2 regions of the Paenibacillus sp. CMAA1364 genome follow, and region 1 is predicted to be linked to the other one. Evidence: predicted binding sites of a transcription regulator. Region 1 holds the regulator's gene; the other holds the start of a gene.
What was found. Region 1 encodes LexA, which represses DNA repair genes until DNA is damaged. Its sites were predicted from a motif close to CGAACATATGTTCG; they were not measured.
Positions count from the first base shown of each region.

Region 2: addB (helicase-exonuclease AddAB subunit AddB) is a predicted target of LexA. The motif match lies at 2,303-2,316, and genes of this name have one in related genera.

Region 1 covers NZ_JBITNB010000001.1:49,669-54,118, forward strand. The annotation lists gene ACH8E3_RS00230 (FixH family protein) at 1-379, opposite strand, end outside; gene ACH8E3_RS00235 (HAD family hydrolase) at 553-1,347, opposite strand; gene ACH8E3_RS00240 (hypothetical protein) at 1,372-1,902, opposite strand; gene ACH8E3_RS00245 (LysM peptidoglycan-binding domain-containing protein) at 2,044-2,412, opposite strand; gene lexA (transcriptional repressor LexA) at 2,586-3,212, shown strand; gene ACH8E3_RS00255 (pentapeptide repeat-containing protein) at 3,310-3,963, shown strand; gene glnA (type I glutamate--ammonia ligase) at 4,028-4,450, opposite strand, start outside.
Region 2 covers NZ_JBITNB010000002.1:214,593-219,042, reverse strand. The annotation lists gene addB (helicase-exonuclease AddAB subunit AddB) at 1-2,215, opposite strand, end outside; gene ACH8E3_RS02730 (sensor histidine kinase) at 2,490-4,238, shown strand; gene ACH8E3_RS02725 (response regulator) at 4,251-4,450, shown strand, end outside.

The DNA.
Region 1 (4,450 bases):
CGCCAACCGTGACATGTGATATCACAGTGTATGTATCTGCTTTGTCCAGGCTAGTCTCAAGGACATATTTCCCTTCACCAGCATGTTCTGCATTTAGTTCAACATGTTTACCTTCTTTGTTAGAAGGAACAAATTCAATGACAACTTTATCGGCATTGTTTACATGTTCATTATTTTGCGTCACCAATACTTCAATCATAATTTTATCTTTTACTTTTATCTGCTCTGGTTGAACACTCAAGTCAACAAGAACTGGTGTTAGCGAATCATTACTACCCATATCCATGTTACTGTGACTATTCTTCTCACTATTACATCCAACTAACATCAATAAAGAAATGATTACCAATGCAAATCCAATACGTTCTCTGATCCTCATAATTTCCCTACCTTTCAAAGAAATATTAATGAATCTATCTACAAGCAATGTAAATTGCTATGACATTTATCATACTAGCATAAAAAAGCCAAGTCGTCTGCACATATAGCAGTGAATTGGCTGAACATGTCGATGAAGTTCATCAATTGTTCTTTTTTATAAAAAAGATAGCTTCATGAAAATTCGTCTATAATCTTATGCAACTCCGATAAATGTTCTATCTCGTAATTAGGTGTAATCGCTGGATCCTTAGCTCTATCTGTTCTATTGATCCATACGGTCTGAATTCCTGCCGCAAGTCCACCACGGATATCTGTTGTTAACTTATCTCCAACCATCAACGCTTCATCATGACCAACATCTAATATGGATAATGCATGATTAAATATGGATACATCAGGTTTACCAATTCCGAATTTCCCCGAAATTACGATACCATCGAAGTAAGATGCTAACGTCGGTACACCATCTAACTTCTCTTGTTGTAAAGCCGGACAGCCATTCGTTAGGAGAAGTAACTTCACTTGCCCACGCAATTCATCAAGCACTTGGAATGTTTCTTCATACACATGGGGACGTGCGCGTCTCTCCGAAGCAAATTGTTCAGAAAGTTCATTAGCTAGGTCAACATCATCTATCCCTAATCTTAAAAGACCATTTCGCCAAGCATCTTTACGATATATCTTAGCTATCTGTTCCAATTGACGGAATTCGGATTGATCACCTGCCGTGAAATTAGCCCATAGTCCCTCAAATGGATTGATACCAATCTTCGTAGTAAATGAATAGGTCTCATAAGATTCATACAATGCTCTTGCTTCAATTCTAACCGCTTCTTCCAATTGAACAGGATCAACACCTGTTGCCTGATTAGCTCTTTGGCAAGTTGCTTCAAATGATTCAAGCACGCTTCGTTCATCCCATAGTAACGTATCATCTAAATCGAATATAACTGCTTTAATCGACATATCTCATATTCTCCCCCAACGTTATTACTTTTCAAAAGGAATATTGTTTTCTGTTGCAAACTTTTCTAGCCCTTCACCCATGCTATGGATATTGTAACGGTTAATTAGACGGGTGAAGACCCAATTTGATCCTTTATCTTTGGTCTCAATAACAGCCGAGCCTTTACTTATTTTGATTCTAGCAATGTTAGATGCTGATAATACACGTACTTTACTCAATTTGGTTGTTTGCAGATTATCTTTGTTTACTTGTAAGTAAGGACGTCTCATAAATAAGATAACAGCCAAAACGATATATGATATTGTTACAACCCAAGTCATGACAGGGCTAGTCGTATTCCCTGTATCTGGTAGTGAGCTTGTCGCCCATCCGAGCATACCATATAATGTCCCAAGCATAATAAGTATGAATGGGAATACATATTTACGGCCTTTATATGTATTACTATTCGAGATAACACCTTGATTGCTAATACTTGGTTGGCCTTGCTTCTTACGTTGCTTATTAAGTTCTGTGCGATTCTTCTGAACCTTTCTCTCCCATGAACGTGACATCGTTGGGCCTCCTCTAATGTTTTAATTAATGCATTACTTTGTTGAAACCCTCTGAATCTTCAATTTCAGTACTAACTCTGCCACGTTAAAAAGAGCTTGTCAAGGAATTCACCTCACCAAGCTCTATATTGATATTGTTATTTAATAGGTCGGTAACTTCAATACTTCTCCAGCCAATATCTGACCATCTGTCAATCCATTTAATTTCTTCATTTCCTTAATGAAAATACGAGTATCCATATCTGCTGGTTTCTCTTGGACAGCGATTCCCCACAATGTATCTCCAGACTGTATGATACGATTCTTCGTAATGTGAGGTTCTGGAGCAGAATTCGCGAACGATTGTATGCTAACAGAACAACCTACAATAATGAGTAACAAAACCCATAAAGATTTCTTAGCTATAGGTCGCACTACAAATTCTTTCATACGAATGCCCATCATGTATGTATATGATTCTCTTGTATTTATGGTTGTATGAATACTCTTATATGTACTATATCTTAGCATATTATCTCATCTCCCAAACGTTTGTTCTTGTTTCCGAAATAACTATAACACGAACAAGTGTTTTGTTCAATACATTTTAGAACAAACGTTCTTTTATTTTTAGAACCCCTGTTTGTACGAACGGTAGTTCTATGTTATAATTCCAATAAGTAACTATAACGAGGTGGTTCAATATGTCTAAGGTATCGAGTCGACAACAAGCAATAATAGAATTCATACGTAACGAAGTACGCACCAAAGGATATCCACCCTCTGTACGCGAGATTGGAGAAGCGGTTGGATTAGCTTCAAGTTCAACAGTTCATGGACATTTAGACCGTCTTGAAAAAAAAGGCCTCATTCGTAGAGATCCTACGAAACCTCGAGCAATCGAGATTTTAGGCCAAGTCGAGTCTGACGATCAATATCAATTCTCACATACTGTGTCTCGTGTTCCTATCGTAGGTAAAGTTACCGCTGGTGTACCGATTACTGCAACAGAGAATATTGAAGATTACTTCCCTTTACCGCAACATTATGTAGGTGATGAGAAAGTGTTCATGCTTAACGTTACAGGAGATAGTATGATTGAAGTAGGTATTCATGATGGAGATATGGTCATAGTACGTCAGCAACAGACTGCAGACAATGGGGATATTGTTGTTGCAATGACAGATGAGGATGAAGCGACCGTTAAGACTTTTTATAAAGAGAAGGATCACATAAGACTGCAACCTGAGAATGCTACATATGAACCTTTACGATTGGGGCATGTTACAATACTAGGTAAAGTCGTCGGTCTATTTAGAGACATTCATTAAATTCATGAATTCAATTCAAATAAGAACACATCAATAGAAGGGATACAGTGCAATACTTGCGCTGTATCCCCTTCTATGTCATTGGAGGTTACATAATATGAAATCTAAGAAGACTGTTTCAAAAATAGATCATCCTAAGGTCTCAAAAGACAGGATAGAATCTGTTAATATAACGACATTTCAATCAGAGGACTGCATCGAACGGCAATGGTTCCAGGATTGCTCTATGAATGGTATTTCTTTGGATCATGTGACGTTTGATGAAGTCATCTTTACAAATGTCGATTTCTCTGATATGACCATCACGAATCTTGAACTAACCGATGTTATATTTGAGAAGTGTGACCTGTCTAATACGGATTTCAGTCATGCGAACATACACAGAACACAATTTCTCGATTGCAAAACTATAGGATTAAATCTATCTGAGTCAACTCTCCGCAACATTTCATTTAAGAACTGTATTGGAGATTTCGCTAACTTCCGTTTTGCGAATATGAAATCAGTAATAATGGAAGATTGCTCATTAACTCAATCAGACTATTGTTACTCTACGTTAGAATATGTGGATTTCCTGAGATCGAATATCGATCAATCACAATTTACAGGCTCCAAGCATAAGGGTATCGATTTCAGTACATGTGATTTCTCAACCATTACCATGAGCCTTGCAGATGCGATGAATTGTTCAATTACCAGAGAACAAGCTTATGTGTTTGCTAATTTAATGGGATTGATCATTAAAGAATAATCTATATGTATTTAAAAAGGGTGTTCCAAGTTATTTTCATAACTTGGAACACCCTTTTTAAATTCTAGTACAACGTCATATATTGATCAAGTTCCCATTGATGAACTCGTGTTCTAAACATATCCCACTCAATTTCCTTTAATTCATGGAAGTAAGCAAGTGCATGATCACCTAGAGCTGAAGTGATTACTTCACTGCGCATCATCTCATTAAGAGCTTCCTTCAAGTCTGCAGGTAAACTTGGGATGCCAGCTTCAACGCGCTCTTCTTCTGACATAATATATATATTGCGATCTACCGGATCCGGCAATTTAAGTTCATTCTTAATCCCGTCTAATCCCGCCTTCAACATCACAGCAAGCGCTAGATATGGATTGGCTGCTGGATCCGGATTACGCACTTCCACCCGTGTACTTAACCCACGAGAAGCAGGAATTCGAATCATTGGACTACGATTACTACCTGACCATGCCACATAACAAGGCGC
Region 2 (4,450 bases), on a different contig from region 1:
GAAGCTCAACAATCAAATAACTTAACGTCTGTTGCGGATTCGTTATATAACTAAGTAGTTCTTCACTTGTCTGTTCTTCAGACGGTTGCGCTAATAATGGTTGTTCTTTCAGATACGGGAACATCTTCTTCACATGTCGAACCACTTCCGAAGGCAAGAGAACTTTCCCTTCCTCATCCGCAGAAGCGTAAGAAATCCATACATGATGACTAGCTGAAGTTAAAGCATTGTAGATCAGGAATCTCTCATCTAGAAGTTTGCGCGAGATGCTTGGAGCTAGCTCTATGCCAACTTCCGTTAACTGAATCCGCTCTTGTTCTGTCAATACACCATCTTCTTGTAGAATCGCAGGAACTATTCCTTCATTAAAGCCCAGTAGAAATGTATATTTCACACCACTCGTCCGAGTACGATCCATATTACCTATTAAGATCTGATCGATAGATGGGGGAACTAAGGCTAACTTCATCTCCGCTAAACCGGTGTCTAATATGCCCGTAAACAGATCAAAGCTCATGTCTTCATGACCCATCAACTCCACCATCTGATCAAGTAAATCTAGGATGGCTCCCCACAATTGTCGATGTTCCTTAGCTATCTCTGGTCGACCTACTTCTACCGCTTCTTGACTCAGAAAGTCTATCTTTTGCGGTACATCTGATTCTTCTAATAATAAATATAGTGCTGTACATAAATCCTGAGTAGTCTTTGCATTCTTCAATCTATTCTCAAATGCCATCAACGGTCTGCATATCGAGGCACGACAGCGTTCCATGAGTTCTAGCAGTTCTTCCCCCTTCTTCTCCCGGCTCACATTCGTGTCGCCTTCAAGAGATAGACTAGGCGTGGCTAGCCATGGACGTCCGTCCGTCCAACGATAGCCATGAATGCCGCAGGCTAGAACATAATTCTCTAAACGGTCCATGTCTTTACGCTGAAGGGATCCATCTAATGGCAATAATAAATCTGTCTTAACCAAACGAAATACATCTTCGTAACGCCACTTTCTTTTCACAATATCAAGGGAGGCCCGTATAAATTCTACTAAGGGATGGTGCAACTCACTCCGCTTCTGATCGAGAAAGAACGGAACATTATTATCGCGGCAAAGAGGACCTATGATAGATTCATAATCTCCTAATTGTCTAACGAAGATAGCCATTTCTCTGAACCTAGCGCCTTCATCACGAACCAGGCGCGTCATTTCCCGTAATGCTCCCTCTACTTCTGCACGTCGATGTATCGCCTGATGAATAGATATACCTTTAGGCTTATCACGATCCTCATGTTGTATATCGTGCCAGGGAACACGACGATCGAATCCTCGCTCAAGATGGGCAAGCTCGGGCGTATCAACAAATCTTGGAAGTTGATCAAGACTTAACAACCGATCTGATACCTCTATGCCTAGCTCCTCTGCTATGCCTTTTAGCTTCACATACGTTGTCGCAGTTGGATGAAATAAATCTAGCTCCTGCGGAAGCATTCCGCTAGGCAACACTTTATCTAAGGTTAACGCTATCGTTACCGAAGCAGCGTTAGCCATTAATTGCTGTAAGACCATATATTCTTGAGGTGTGAATCCATGGAAACCATCAATCCATATATCTGCTTCCTTAACAAAAGAGGAATTCGGAATGGCTTGCGTTAATGTCATTAAGTAATCTTCATTATCCATATATAAAGGAGATAGTTCTCGCTCGAAATCTTGATATAACGTCACAATATCCCTAAGCTTGTCTCTTAAGATCGGTGTCCCCAATCGATTCGAGACCATCACAGAGAGTTGTTCAGACACGTTCGCGGCATCTATACAATACCGTTTCATCTCTGAATAAAGTTCGCCCAATCTACCCACGAAACCTACTTGGTCACCTGAAGGGCCAAACAATGTTAGTTCTTCTTTGCGTCGTTGTAGAATCTTATAGAGAAGCATTCTTTTCCCATCTTCACTAATACCTACTCTTGCAGACCCACCGGTCTCTTGCATTACACGATAAGCCAGTCGTTGGAAACTTAACACCTGCGCGCGCGCAATCCCTCTCACCGAACCCGACGTTACTAAAGCATGCTCAGCTTGAAAAGAGCCCTGTTCGGGTACGATCAAGATCATGGGCTTTCCTTGTGACTCCTTGCTTAGACGAGTCGAAATTTCTTGTAATATATTCGTCGTCTTACCACTACCCGAACGTCCAATGAGAAATTGAACCGACATGGGATGCCTCCTTCATAATCCTATAAACTAACCGATTACTTTCTATTATAATCGTCCTTAAGCATTATATCATATCTTTCATTACACAGAACATACGTTTGTATCCATGTGTATGAATACTACCTGTTGAAGATCAAGACATTTATCTATTTCTACCTCATTGGATAGATGATATTATGTGATTTATGAATGACCTTAATCTATTGTATAAAGTTATACAGGATATTCCTGCACACTATGTTAAAATAGCTTTATATAGACAGGAGGGCATTCTATGTTACGCAAATTTAAAATACAGCATAGATTGATCGGAACTTTCCTGATTGTCTCCGTTCTCCCTATATTATTCCTTGGGTATTATGCTTATCATCTATATTCAGAATCAATCAGCGACAAGCTGAGTAAGTCCACTTACCAAGCCTTGAGCTTAATCAACATTAATCTACTTGCTGAACTTCAGAACTATCAATATCTTATTGGGTCCATCTCTACCAATGAATTTGTACAGGATAAATTATTACACGGACTTACAAAGCAAGAGAACCTTGATCATGCCAAAGAAACAGCGATGGATGAAATATTCAGAACCATATTTCCTTCACATGCTGTAAATGTAAGTATATTCGATACTACTCATCGTCTTTTTTATGAACTTGGATTTGTGACCATTGATAATCAAACCTTAGATAAGGCCATGAACAACGTGGACACGAACGCTCCTTATGATGGTCTTACGTATGTCAAGACAATCCGTTCTTACGATACAATCGCATTAGGGAGAAAAATACACGCCTTAAATGACAGTTCCAATCAGATTGGTTATGCTTTTGTATTTATCAATGGCGATTTATTCTCTGATAATATTCTATCCAATGTTGATCTTGGGACAGGCTCTAAGTTAATGATTATAGGAAGAGATGGAACGGTATTGTCTGCTAACGATAAAAACATTCCATTAGGTGCTACTTATAACGATCCTAATCTTTTCGATAAGATTAAAGTGCAGCATGAGCAAGGTATATCTTCCTTCTCTACACAGGTCAATGATACAGATCAACAAATTTCTTACATATATAACGAACAAATCGGTTGGTATCTAATTTCCATGATGCCCTTCTCCTATATCAATTCAGAAACAAGTAAAATAACCATCAGTATGTCTGTCATTATATTGCTTATTGTTATATGCTGTATCGTCATTATTTCTGTCATGAATACAAGTATTGTGAAACCGATAAAGGAAATTATTAATTTTAGTAATCAAGTATCGAACGGGGAATTCTCTATTCGTATCCAAGATGAGCAAGAAGATGAGATGGGCGTCCTCTCACGGAAAATGAATAGCATGGTTGGTGAAATTGAACATCTGATGCATAATCAGAAGCTAGACCAAAAACGTAAACGTGAGTTAGAGTTACAAATGCTTCAATCTCAGATCAATCCACACTTTCTATTTAATACATTGAACACGCTACGTTGGCTTGCTATTATTAATCAGGTACCCGTATTAAGTAACGGTATTACTTCACTATCCGAGTTACTTCGCAGTACCATTCTAGATCATAACGAGGAGATCACGATTGAACAAGAGCTTCTCAATTTATCTAACTATTTTGAAATACAAAAGATTCGTTATGCAGATAGTTTCCAAGTTGAATACGCTATCAATGATGAACTGCTTCAATGTCTTATCCCGAAGTTCATCCTGCAGCCTGTCGCAGAGAATGCTATTATTCATGGCTTATCTGAACATGGAAGATCCATTATCATTACAATCACCGTTGAACGAAGAGATCAATTTATCCATATTGAAATATTAGACAACGGTAAAGGGTTTGATACAACGACATTCAAAGCTTCTGATAATAATAAAAAGTTGTCTGGTATAGGAATAACCAATGTTAATGAACGAATCAAGCTCTATTACGGCGATGAATATGGTCTGAATCTTACCAGTATTATTGGGAAAGGTACTCGCTGTACCATTCTTATTCCGTACGAGAATCAAGATAGATTAGATTAGGGGGTATTCTTCATGTTTAATGTTCTACTTGTAGATGATGAACCTATTGTAAAGGTAGCACTCAGAACGATGATTAATTGGGATGATCTTGGTTTCCCGATTTGCGGAACAGCATCTGATGGTGTCGAAGCCTTAGCGATGGTCGAGAAACTACAACCAGATATTATTATCACTGATCTTAAGATGCCTAATATGGATGGTCTTCAATTCAT